4 regions of the Desertibacillus haloalkaliphilus genome follow, and region 4 is predicted to be linked to each of the others. Evidence: predicted binding sites of a transcription regulator. Region 4 holds the regulator's gene; each other region holds the start of a gene.

Region 1 (3,289 bases), on a different contig from region 4:
GAGAAGAATGATCGAGATACTGATAGGAATCAGTAACACCGTCCCAAAGTAATAAGCTGTACTCGGGAAGAACCCGATCATTCCCACAAAGAAGAACACGAGGAACACATTCGTAATCTCCCAAACTGGGGATAAATAGCGTTGGATGACCGAATTAACGATATGGTGCTTTTTCGTCACAATTGTGGCTGCGTTAAAGAATCCAGCGCCGAAGTCAATCGATGCCACGATTACATAGCCAAATAGGAACAACCACAACACAGATATTCCTAAGATTTCAATTGACATTACGCCATCCTCCTTTGCTTCTCATTACGATCCTCGAGCTCTTTTTCCACCGGGTTATTTTTGAACATGCGAATCAGTACAACTGCCGTTCCTATTAACAAGATGATATATAGGATCGCAAAGGCAACGAACATCACATGTACATATGGTGAGTCTGTTGCACCTTCTGCTGTTGTCATGAATCCTCGCATAATCCAAGGCTGACGACCGACTTCTGTAAACCACCAACCAGCTTCGATTGCGACCATCGCTAACGGACCTGATGCCACGAGCATCCAACGGAAAACACGTGATTTTATCAATGCCCAGTTTCTCGACAAGCCAATATAGTAAACTAGTGAAAGGAGTGTGAGCCAAATCCCAAGCGTCACCATGATGTCAAAGAAGTAGTGAACAATATAAGGTGGATGATATTCCTCAGGTATATCATTAAGTCCAATTACTTCTCCCGTAAAATTACTGTGGACGAGAAAACTAAGAGCGTAAGGAATTTCGATCCCATATTTAACCTCATTGTCTTCTGTTAACACACCATAAAGAACGAGTGGAGCTTCTCCTTCCGTTTCAAAGTGCCATTCTGCTGCAGCCAACTTTTCAGGCTGATACTCTGCTAGAAACTTCCCTGAAAAATCACCAACAAGTGCAGTTGCAATTGAAAAGATCAATGCGACCTTCATTGTTAACGCCAAAGCCTTACGGTGATATTCATGACGGTTCCCTTTTAGCAGGTGATAAGCGGCAATCGATGCTAAAACAAAAGCAGATGTCATGTATGCAGATGTCATGACGTGTGCGACCTTCGTTGGCATCGCTGGATTAAACATGGCTAATAACGGCTGTATATTAGTTAATTGTCCATTGGCTAACACAAACCCTTGAGGCGTGTTCATGAATGCATTAACCGATGTGATGAACAATGCAGACATCGCTGAACCTAAAATGACAGGTGCTAATAAATAAAAGTGATATTTAGGATTTTTAAAGCGATCCCACGTATATAAATAAATTCCTAGAAAGATTGCCTCAAAGAAAAATGCAAAAGTCTCCATAAATAACGGAAGAGCGATCAGTTGTCCCGCAAATTCCATAAACCGTGGCCAAAGCAGTGCTAATTGTAAGGCGATCGCTGTACCGGTGACGACACCAACAGCGACTGTAATCACGTAACCACGAGCCCAGCGCTTAGCCAGTAATAAATAATGCTCATCATTTCTTCTCAACCCGAGCCAATGCGCGAGCATGATTAGGATGGGCACACCAACACCAAGCGTAGCGTAAATAACATGAACAGATAATGTTAACATCGTTAGATAACGACTAAATTCTACTGATTCCAATTTCCTCCCCCTCTTCATCCGTCTTTGACGAAGCTATAGTTATTGTATATCGAAAATGTATGTGATTTAGATCACAATATGGACGATTTCGTTACGAAAGATTGAGCGATTTGTGACAAACTATTTTGGAATAATTTTCAGGGGCAATAGATGAGAGTGCCTCCTATAGCTTTAAACGGGTAGAACTGTCGAGGGCATTGAGTTTGATTAGAGCTTTAATTATACTAGCTTCTTTAAGCTGAATCATTGGGAACTTGAGGATCATTTAACAATCTGTTATTAAGACAAAAAAAGTAACCTAATGCCTATATCAGATTTATATAGGCATTAGGTTACTTATACTTACAAATCTCTCGGTACTTCTTTATTGTATACGTTACCCATCATAACGTTGGGCTTCATCATATATAAACTCTATAATTTATTAGCAAATTCGTTAAGTCGTTTGGACAATCCTTCTATTTCCTCTATAAAGGCCGAGGTTTGTTGAATAGAAGCAGCTTGTTCTTGACCAATTGTAGCTATTTGCTCTATGGATAACCCCATTTGTTTCGTGACTAATTGGATTTGAGCCATGGTTTCACGTATCTTTTGTGTAGAAGTGACGGTTTCTTTTGAAAACTTTCGAATTTCATTAGCTACAACTTCAAACCCTTTCCCCTTTTCTCCCGCACGTGCCGCCTCAATGGCAGCATTTAATCCAAGCAAATTAGTCTGATCTGCGACTCTTTTTATCATTGCCAATACCTCATCTGTATTTTCAACCTCTTGTCCGGCTCGATGTGATTGTCCAAGTAGCTCTTGAGAGTACCCTGCAAGTGAATTTGACCCAGTTGAAACACTACGAATCTGTTCATTTGCTTGTGATAATGAGTCTGAAATTTGTTCAGAAATCGCTCTTAATTCACTCTGTCTACGCACTTGGACAGCAATTCCTCCGATCACTTCACCATTTTCATCATGTAATGGCAGTGCGGTACCAGTAAACTCAAACCCATAAAAATCAGAAGATACATCTTCCTGTAAACGTTTATTTTCAGTCAATGCAACAGATAAAGGTTCTTCAGGATGTAAAGGTTGCCCGACTTTTATTTTCAAATCTATACTTTCACCAGGGAAATAGGCAATAAATTCATTTAAATTACAAACAGCTATTGACATATCAATAGGGATAGCTGCTTTTAACATAGGGATCAAAGGAACAACGGTATCTAAAGAATTAATTTGATTAAACATAGGATTAACTCCCCATTTCTATAAATGAATGATAGTTATTTCTTATCTATTATCGGGAAGAAGAGTGATAAACTTTAGAAAATAAAATTTTGGATATTTTTTACATAAGACATTTATGTTACGAGGACAAGATATCTACATAAAAATAATCTGGAGCCTTTCCATAGGGAAAAGCTCCAAGGCCAACATTATTAACACTATGCTCACTTACATAATAATCTCTGTGAGACGATATCTGAGTAAATCTGTAAGTCCTCTGTTTTGACGACCCGAATCACATCAGTAAACTTGTCACCCTCCGGTAAAAACGATGTCAGCATGTTCTCTTTATTTAAAATGTAACTTGGATGAAACTCGACATCCTTTTGCCCATCAAAGATCGCAACATAAAAGATCCCTGCTTCCACTAGATCTTGGAAAAAATGACT
Region 2 (3,289 bases), on a different contig from region 4:
CTAATTCGACTAAGCGCATCATGTTCACCAATACAATTCTTTAAGCGTTTCGAAAACTCAATCAATAGCAAATCACCCACTTTATGACCGAGCGTATCATTTATCTTTTTAAACCCATCACAATCACAAAACATAACCGCAAGGCTTGAGTTTTTTAGTTGCGCATACGTCATCGCCAAATTTAGTCGGTGGTTAAACAATGTTCGGTTCGGGAGTCCGGTTAGTTCATCATGGTATGCCAAATAGGATATTTTTTCCTCTTTTTGTTTACTTTGAGTCACATTTTGAACGAAAACAATGGCTACATCTTCCCCTTGATAAGGAAATGAACTACTTTTCGCACGTAATATAATATCTGTACCATCCCTCTTAATCCCCGTGATTTCAAAGGAATCGTCTGATAATGATAATAAATCGTTTTTTGTCTTCTCTTGATGCTCATCCGTGATAAAATCTAAGAAGTTCCTGCCAACTACCTCTTCTTCAGTATAACCGGTCATCGTTAAAAACGTTTGATCCACCTCTAGTATCGTCCCTTGATCATGGATAAAAATACCGTCTGAAGAATTTTTTATAATCTCTTCAAGTTGTAATTGCACTTCTTCTCTGACTTTACTCCTATCCACCTGTTCGATCCTATCATCATTATTCTTGTTAACCATTTATCTACTCCTTAAGTTATAGTCATTTGTCATCAATTACTATATAGGTGTAAACTCACCTCAATTGACTCTATTATTTTACATGAACATCGCCTTATTCTCCATTATTCTACACGATCCGACAAATGTTGTTATATTCCAAATAGTCATATTGTCATAGCGAAAAAAAGAACACCTCACTATTACCCTTGAAAGTTATAACATAAACACTTTTTCACAAAAAATAGCAGTTTTTCTCAGCACCTTATTATATTAGATAAAAATAAAAAAGAACCATTGTATGGTCCCTTTAAGAGTTTTATACTATTAATTTATTCCTTACTTATAACTGCAACTGTACAACGTGAGACACAAATTAACTTCTCTTCTTCATCTTTGATTTGTATGTCCCACACCATTGTCGTTCTGCCACGATGAAACGGTGAAGCAACGGCAGTTACGACCCCCTCTCTTTTGCTGCGAATATGATTAGCATTAATTTCTAAACCGACAGCTACTTGGGTATCCTGATCAATTAAATTCCAAGTCCCAATACTTGCAACAGATTCCGCCAGTACAACAGATGCACCGCCATGAAGAATCCCATATGGCTGTCTTGTCGCATCATGAACAGGCATTGTTGCAACTACTTTTTCCTCAGTTACTTCCATAATCTTAATCCCGAGTGCATCAACAATCGTACTTCCCATTAACTTTTGAACCTCTTGACCCAATCCTATCACCTCATTCTTAAACTATATTCACTACACTACCATTTATTACTAAATCAACCAATAAATGGAATTCTGTTCAAGACTTATGAGTACGGGTTTCCTCATTGATCTTCACAAACTTTTCAAAACTGTTATATATATTTACCCATATCTGTTTTTTAGGTATTAATTTTCACAACAAGCGTTCAACCCACTCTGTCAAACCTATTTTTTGAACTTTTATTGAATAAACCCCCTTATTATCAATCTCTCTAAAGATAACCAACTGTTCACATATCTATCACGACTCCACCTAAAAAATGTGATTTGCATCACACCTACGCTCGCATTTGAACTGTTATAGTTTTAGTATAATCAAATTGAAACACTTACATGGAGGGAATCGCAGATGAAACAATGGCGTAATTTTAACCAAGGGAAATGGCAAAGTGAAATCAATGTGAGAGATTTTATTTTAAATAATATAAGTGTTTATGAGGGAAATGAATCATTTTTAGAAAGTGCGACTGAAGAAACAAATGCACTTTGGGACAAAGTCATGGAGCTTACAAAAGAAGAGCGCGAACGCGGTGGCGTGCTTGATATGGATACAGAAATTGTTTCGACAATTACATCCCATAAAGCTGGGTATTTAAATAAAGAAACAGAAAAGGTCGTTGGTTTTCAAACCGATAAACCATTTAAGCGTTCACTTCAACCGTTTGGTGGTATCCGAATGGCAGACCAAGCGTGTGCATCTTATGGGTTTGAACTTGACCAAGAAGTTAGAAAGATCTTCACAGATTATCGTAAAACCCACAATGCCGGTGTCTTTGATGCCTATACCGATGAAATGAAAGCTGCACGCCGTGCCGGTATTATAACTGGATTACCTGATGCCTATGGACGCGGTAGAATTATCGGTGATTACCGTCGAGTCGCCCTCTACGGCGTTGATCGACTTATTCGTGAAAAGCAAAAGGACTTATCAGAAACCGGAACACGAATGATGTCTGAGGAAATCATCCGTCTTCGCGAAGAAATTTCTGAGCAAATCCGCTCACTACATGAACTAATAGAAATGGCAAAAAGTTATGGATTCGACATTTCACAGCCTGCCGAAACGGCCCAAGAAGCCTTTCAATGGTTATATTTCGCATATTTAGCAGCAATTAAAGAACAAAATGGAGCAGCAATGAGCTTAGGACGAACATCAACGTTTTTAGACATTTATATTGAACGCGATTTAGCGAACGGTGTGATCACTGAAAAAGAAGTTCAAGAACTCGTCGATCATTTTGTCATGAAGCTACGTTTAGTCAAATTTGCCCGAACACCTGACTACAATGAGTTATTTAGTGGAGATCCGACATGGGTAACAGAATCGATTGCAGGTATGGCACTTGATGGTCGTCCGCTTGTGACGAAAAACTCTTATCGTTTCTTGCATACACTAGACAACTTAGGCCCTGCTCCCGAACCGAATCTAACGGTGTTATGGTCAAGTCAATTGCCCGATACATTCAAACAATACTGTGCAAAAATGTCAATTAAAACAAGTTCAATCCAATATGAAAATGATGATTTAATGCGTGAGGAATATGGTGATGATTATGGGATCGCCTGCTGTGTATCAGCGATGAAAATCGGAAAGCAAATGCAGTTCTTCGGGGCACGTGCGAACCTAGCGAAAACATTATTATATGCGATTAACGGTGGAAAAGACGAAATTTCCAAAACGCAAGTTGCACCTGAGTTTGCACCTATCACCTCAGAAGTGCTTGATTATGACGTGGTTATCCGTAAGTTCGATCAAATGATGGACTGGTTAGCTGAGCTGTACTTGAATACGCTAAACATCATTCACTACATGCACGATAAATACTCCTATGAGCGTGTTGAAATGGCGTTACATGATACCAATGTATTGCGGAC
Region 3 (3,289 bases), on a different contig from region 4:
GACCCAAATAAAGAAATGATTGCGATTAGTGCTATTGATTTTGATGCAAGTATTGTTCATGAACGCACATGGGATATGGTTAGTGGCACGATTTTAGTTGGCTTTTTTCCACTAGCACTTGCGGGTATTGTAACGGTTTGGTACATAGCAAGAACGACTCGTCCGATTACAGAACTCATTGCATTTGCTCGCCGGGTAGCTGATGGTGACCTTACAGTAAAGCCATTAGAAAGCAAGCGAACAGACGAAGTTGGTCAATTGACAGAAGACTTCAATACGATGGTCGTTAACTTGAAAACGTTACTAAATGAAGTGTCGGAAAATACTGAACAGGTCGCTTCCACTTCAGAACAATTGAAGACGACCTCCAAAGGTGTGACTCGTTTTACGGAAGACAATGCTAGACATATTGAAACCATTAATGAAGGTTCGAAACAGCAAGTCCAAAGCGCAGCGAATGCGAATCAAATTATTGCTGACATCTCAAAGGAGATGGAGGAGATGTCAACTCGGACGACGAATGCTTCAGAAGCTGCTGGGAAAACCTCGAATCAGGCTGATGATGGTAATCAAGTCATTGAAAGAGCAATTGAGCAAATGAAGCTGATTGATAGTAAATCAGAAATCATGACAACAGCGATCGGATCATTAAATGATAAGTCAGTTAAAATTGAAGAGATCATAACGATGATTACAACCATTGCGGATCAAACGAATTTATTAGCATTAAATGCAGCGATTGAAGCTGCACGTGCCGGTGAACATGGTAAAGGATTTGCAGTTGTTGCAAACGAGGTACGCAAATTAGCCGAGCAATCCTCGGTATCTACACAACAAATCCAAGTATTAATTAATGAAATCCAAAAGGAAACGAATGAGGCTGTTGCCGCATCGAAAGAAGAGAAAACAGCAGTTAGTGATGGGATGGTTATCATAAATGATGCCGGTCAGTCTTTTGAAGCTATTTCGTCAGCCGTCTATGATGTATCTAGTGAAGTTGAAGAAATTGCTAATGCAATTAAGCAAATGAATCGTCAAATTCAAACAGTTGTGAAGTCGATTGAAGAAATTGTATCGATTTCTGAGGATCATGCAGAAAGTACAGCTAATGTAACAGCTGCCACACAAGAACAGACGGCAGCGATGCAGCAAATTGTCGCTGCAGTAAATGGGTTAACAGTGAAAGCTGAAAACCTTGATGAGAAAATAAATACATTTAAATTACATCAACAAGCATAAGAAAAGAGTCGTACGGGGCTTCCCATAAGTCATTACTCACCTCGATGAGGTACAATATCCACGTTAACTTTTTTAATAAAGTTCAAGATGTTGTTCCTTGAGGTGACTGATACTTAGGTTTGGGAAAGTCCCGTATTTTGTTTAAGTCTAGAAGTGTGAACAAATTGTAACAAGCAATAAGTGAGTTGCTAGAATTGTGACCCTTTTCACAGTCCTAACTAGATGACCTCTACTATCATTAAGGTGTAAATATTTGAAATGATCTACTTGAGCGAGTTGGACATAAAGAGGGGGATCCTATTGAACTTTTTAAGAAAAGAAAGAGATTATTCACAACATCCATTTATTGTCATTTGGGAAGTGACTAGAGCTTGTGCATTAAAATGTCTCCACTGCCGCGCTGAAGCGCAATATACAGCGGATCCGCGACAATTATCATTTGAAGAAGGTAAGAAATTAATCGATGAAGTGTCTCAATTTGACGATCCGTTATTTGTCTTTACCGGTGGCGATCCGTTAATGCGTCCTGATCTGTATGACTTGGCGAAATATGCGATCGAAGAAAAAGGGTTATCCTTATCAATGACACCGAGTGCGACACCCAAAGTTACGAAATCAGCGATTGAAAAAGCTAAAGATCTAGGCTTATCACGTTGGGCGTTTAGTCTAGATGGATCAAAAGCTGAGATTCATGACCATTTCCGTGGGACGAGAGGTTCTTATGATCTAACAATGAACGGAATCGATCATCTCCAAAAATTAAACATCCCCATCCAAATTAATACAACGGTATCCAACTATAATCTCAATGATTTAGAGGCAATTGCCGAAAAGGTTAAAGATATGGGTGCGGTCTTATGGAGTTTGTTTTTCCTCATTCCAACCGGGAGAGGGATGCAAAAAGATATGATTACACCAAAACAGCACGAAGCGGTGATGAAATGGATGTACCGAATCCAACAAGAAATGCCATTCCATGTAAAAGCAACGGAAGCCCCATTTTATCGACGTGTATTTGCTCAGGAGCGTAAGCGAAATCCATTTGTGGCTGGTGAAGGCTCAAAAATAACGGATGCGCTTGGTCGAGCGCCACAGGGTGTAAATGATGGGGATGGATTTGTATTTATTTCGCATCTTGGAGATGTTTACCCGAGCGGGTTCCTACCCATAAAATGCGGCAATGTTCGGGAGCAAACGTTACCAGAGATTTATCGCGATTCCCCAGTAATGAATGCATTACGTAATAAATCGTTATTAAAAGGGAAATGTGGAATGTGCGAATTTAAAGAGCTCTGTGGAGGTTCACGAGCGCGTGCTTATGCGGTTTCGGGTGATTACCTAGAAAGTGACCCAAGCTGTTCGTATGTCCCACTAGCGATGCGTTGAGATGAGAGATAGAAAGCTTAAGGGCATTGAACATTCTTGGTCACTGCTTATTTTACCTTACTTCTAGCGTGATTACGATCATGGGTCAGGTGATAAACCGAACCCTATGCTTATGACCAATATTTGTTATTTCTCAGTAGTATTATCAAGATGATCGCGATTGAGTTGTTATTGATTTTGAACTATAAAAGGGACCGGGACAAAACTAGTTAAACTATTGGCAATGGGTTCACTCACCACATGCCCGTTGTGAGAAACCCGTTCACACCGGGCTTTTAAAAGAAGATGGTGGTTACGATTATTGCTTAGAAGCTGGGCCAAAAGGTAAACCAACCTTTTGGCCCAGCTTCTTTTTTAATGCTTGAAATAAACTGACAAAATATGGTGTTCATTATTTTGTCAATATATTTTGAGGCTATATCAACATGAGTGTGAAAAAATTCACTGTTTGATTAGCAAGCTGTCACTACAATAAGAGTATCAACAAAACAACAAGATTCGATAAGCTGTAAATCAGATAAAGGAGTGGCAAGGATGAAACAACTAGAAAGATCCTTTTATTCAAAAGCTAGCATGTATGCTTTTTTCATCGTCTTGATCTTAATTGTTATGATGTGGATCGCTACTGGTGGATTCGCGAAGGTGAAGGTGATGTCATTTGGTT
Region 4 (3,289 bases):
AAGATCCAAATTTTAACCCTGATAATATACCGCGGATATCAGCCTCATACTGATACCCGCCTTTATCCTTGAACTCAATTTGTAATTGATCATATTCTGTCATTAATTTCTGATAGTTGGTTTGGTTGGCGAGTGTATCTGAATCAGCCATCTGTTCTTCTAACTTTCGTAATTTGACTTCCATTCGTTTAAGCGGTTCAAAAACCGTCATCATCTCGTCCCAAATCGATAACTCCGATTCTAACCCAGTGTCTTGAGCAAGATAGCCGAGCTTCATGTCTTTTGGCATAATCATCTCACCGGAATCGTAGCTCATTTGCCCGGCAATGATTTTCAATAATGTTGACTTACCAGAACCGTTTCTTCCGACGAGTGCGGTTCGTTCTTTTGATTTAATTTCTAACTTAATATTTGCTAAAATTGGGTCAGACCCAAATAATTTTGAAAGGTTTACACATTGTAATAGAATCATTTCAATCCTTCCTAACTTTAGCGGTCGATTCATATTTGTGACCACTTGATCTACAAATAGTGTATCGTATAATAGGATAATCAACAACTTCTTGAACGCTTGTAGCGACTATATTCGTAGGTGTTGCTGCACTGTTCAAAAATTTTTCACGAACAGGTTTTGTAAAACGAATACATAGAAAAGAAAATAGTGTACAATAAAGACTAGGGAGGAGTGTGTGTACATGTCATCTTTTACCCATTTTAACGATCAAGGTCGAGCGAAGATGGTTGATATCTCGGATAAACAAACAACAGCTCGAACTGCGATTGCTCAAACGAGTATCGAGGTTAATCAGACCATTTATAATAAAATTCAAGAAGGTTCCATTGGCAAGGGAGATGTACTTAGTGTCGCTCAAGTGGCTGGCGTAATGGCAGCAAAAAAGACAGCAGACATTATCCCCATGTGTCATCCGCTTTCATTAACAGGAGTTGATATTTCTTTCTCTTGGCACGAAAAAGAGTCTGCATGGTCTCTAGCGATCCAAGTTGAGGTCAAAACGAAAGGGACAACCGGGGTAGAAATGGAAGCTTTAACGGCTGCATCAGCGACAGCGCTAACGGTCTATGATATGTGTAAGGCTGTCGATAAAGGGATGGTTATTGGTCCGACTTATTTAGTAGAGAAAACAGGCGGTAAAAGCGGTGATTTTAAACGAGAAGAGTAATAGTGGGTCATTGATATTTAAATAAAGGTATGAAATTGAAGGTTATGTTGGAGGCTATTTATGGATATCGATCAAGCAAAAATACCTCAAGCAACGGCAAAACGGTTACCGTTATATTATCGATTTTTAGAAAACTTAAAGGCCTCTGGAAAGCAGCGAGTCTCGTCATCGGAGTTAAGCGAGGCTGTAAAGGTTGATTCCGCTACTATACGTCGAGATTTTTCATATTTTGGTGCGTTAGGGAAAAAAGGCTATGGTTATAATGTTAACTATTTGCTATCGTTCTTTCGAAAAACCCTCGACCAAGATGAAACGACGAAGGTTATCTTAATAGGGGTTGGAAATTTAGGGACAGCATTTTTAAATTATAACTTTTCGAAAAATAATAACACGAAAATTGTCATGGCATTTGATGTCGATGAAGAAAAAGTTGGATTAGAAATTGGTGGCGTGAAGATTTATAATTTAAATGACCTTGAAAAAATAATTGATCCTGAGGTTTCAGCGGCAATTCTAACTGTGCCAGCGGCATCGGCGCAGAAAATTGCTGATCGCCTTAGTGATGTCGGAATAAAAGGGATTTTAAATTTCACACCAGCGAGACTAACTGTGCCTGACCATATTCGTGTTCATCATATTGATTTGTCGATTGAACTACAGGCACTTATTTATTTTCTTAAGCACTATCCATTATAAGGGATGAATTTTAATAGGAGGTGAAAACATGCCAAGCCTCGGACCAGGAAGTTTATTGTTAATCGCACTAGTTGCATTACTTATCTTTGGACCAAAGAAGTTACCTGAATTAGGGAAAGCAGCTGGGAACACATTACGTGAATTTAAGAATGCAACAAAGGGATTAGCAGATGATGATGACGATAAAAAGAAAAATGATAAACAATAGTTAGGAATGGTATTCAGATGGAAAACAGAGAAATGTCGCTTTATGATCATATAGGAGAGCTAAGAAAACGGATTATGATCGTGATCGCATTTTTTATGATTGCGATGATCGTTGGATTCTTTCTTGCCAAGCCTATGATCACGTATTTGCAAAGTGCACCAACAGCTCAAGATCTTCCAATGAATGCCTTTCGCTTGACAGATCCGTTAAAAGTCTATGTGACATTTGCATTTTTTAGTGCCATTTTACTCGCTTTTCCTGTTATTTTGTATCAGATTTGGGCGTTTATCAGTCCGGGTCTTCATGAAAAAGAACAAAAAATAACATTGTCTTATATCCCAATCGCGTTCCTTCTATTTTTAACAGGAATCTCGTTTAGTTATTTTATTCTTTTTCCATTTATCGTTGATTTTATGGCGAGATTAGCAGAGCAACTCGGCATTACGGAACAGTATGGGATTAATGAGTACTTTTCTTTTCTTTTCCAAATCACCATTCCGTTTGGATTCTTGTTTCAATTACCCGTCGTTATGATGTTTTTAACGAGGTTGGGCCTGATCACGCCTGATTTATTAAGTAGAATTCGAAAGTTTGCTTATTTCATTTTATTAGTGATTGCAGGTTTTATTACACCACCTGAGGTTGTATCGCACTTAATGGTCACTGTTCCGTTATTATTCTTATATGAATTCAGCATTTGGGTTTCACGTTTAACATATCGGAAAGTGCTAAAAGCGGAGCGGGAGTATCAGAAGGAAATGGAAGAACAAGCAGAGCAAGAGAAACAAAATCATCAATAATAGCATTAGAAAAAAGCCGTGCTAAGCGCGGCTTTTTCTTTTTGGTTTATAAGTGAAGGTAGGAAGTTGGTGTCAACTCGCTTCCTTTCTTCAATGATTATTCTTTGCGCTCACTTTCCATTTGTTTTTTTAAACGGAAGAAGCGAATGCCGATAACGATATCAATGGTCGCGACCCCGATGAAAAGGAACGTCCAGAAGTTCCAACCAGCCGTACTAACATTCTGGATCGCTAAATACATAAACATGATCCCGATTAAAAAGTAAATCACACCCATAAATGTAGGGGAAGTCCTCATACAAAAAATCCTCCGATAAATGACTGAATTTGTTCTAATTGATCTTGTAGCTCTGCGAGTCGTTCACCAAAAACGACTTGGACGAGTACCACAAATGAGTTGATAG

The links. The regulator Rex, encoded in region 4, represses fermentation and respiration genes when NADH is low (regulators of the CRP and FNR family bind a similar motif). The targets are predictions, from matches to a motif close to TTGTGAAATATTTCACAA.
Region 1: KH400_RS07450 (cytochrome ubiquinol oxidase subunit I) is a predicted target of Rex. The motif match lies at 1,685-1,702, and genes of this name have one in related genera.
Region 2: pflB (formate C-acetyltransferase) is a predicted target of Rex. The motif match lies at 1,675-1,692, and genes of this name have one in related genera.
Region 3: KH400_RS17045 (TIGR04053 family radical SAM/SPASM domain-containing protein) is a predicted target of Rex. The motif match lies at 1,434-1,451, and genes of this name have one in related genera.

What each region holds. Positions count from the first base shown of each region.
Region 1 covers NZ_JAHPIV010000005.1:195,646-198,934, reverse strand. The annotation lists gene KH400_RS07455 (cytochrome d ubiquinol oxidase subunit II) at 1-288, opposite strand, end outside; gene KH400_RS07450 (cytochrome ubiquinol oxidase subunit I) at 288-1,643, opposite strand; gene KH400_RS07445 (methyl-accepting chemotaxis protein) at 2,040-2,786, opposite strand; gene KH400_RS07440 (PEP/pyruvate-binding domain-containing protein) at 3,065-3,289, opposite strand, start outside.
Region 2 covers NZ_JAHPIV010000007.1:112,051-115,339, forward strand. The annotation lists gene KH400_RS09520 (putative bifunctional diguanylate cyclase/phosphodiesterase) at 1-662, opposite strand, end outside; gene KH400_RS09525 (hotdog fold thioesterase) at 974-1,351, opposite strand; gene pflB (formate C-acetyltransferase) at 1,764-3,289, shown strand, end outside.
Region 3 covers NZ_JAHPIV010000016.1:10,088-13,376, reverse strand. The annotation lists gene KH400_RS17050 (methyl-accepting chemotaxis protein) at 1-1,239, shown strand, start outside; gene KH400_RS17045 (TIGR04053 family radical SAM/SPASM domain-containing protein) at 1,540-2,625, shown strand; gene KH400_RS17040 (MFS transporter) at 3,160-3,289, shown strand, end outside.
Region 4 covers NZ_JAHPIV010000018.1:58,387-61,675, reverse strand. The annotation lists gene KH400_RS18265 (ABC-F family ATP-binding cassette domain-containing protein) at 1-472, opposite strand, end outside; gene moaC (cyclic pyranopterin monophosphate synthase MoaC) at 696-1,181, shown strand; gene KH400_RS18255 (redox-sensing transcriptional repressor Rex) at 1,242-1,877, shown strand; gene tatAY (sec-independent protein translocase protein TatAY) at 1,906-2,085, shown strand; gene tatC (twin-arginine translocase subunit TatC) at 2,103-2,885, shown strand; gene KH400_RS18240 (YdiK family protein) at 2,983-3,183, opposite strand; gene KH400_RS18235 (CPBP family intramembrane glutamic endopeptidase) at 3,180-3,289, opposite strand, start outside.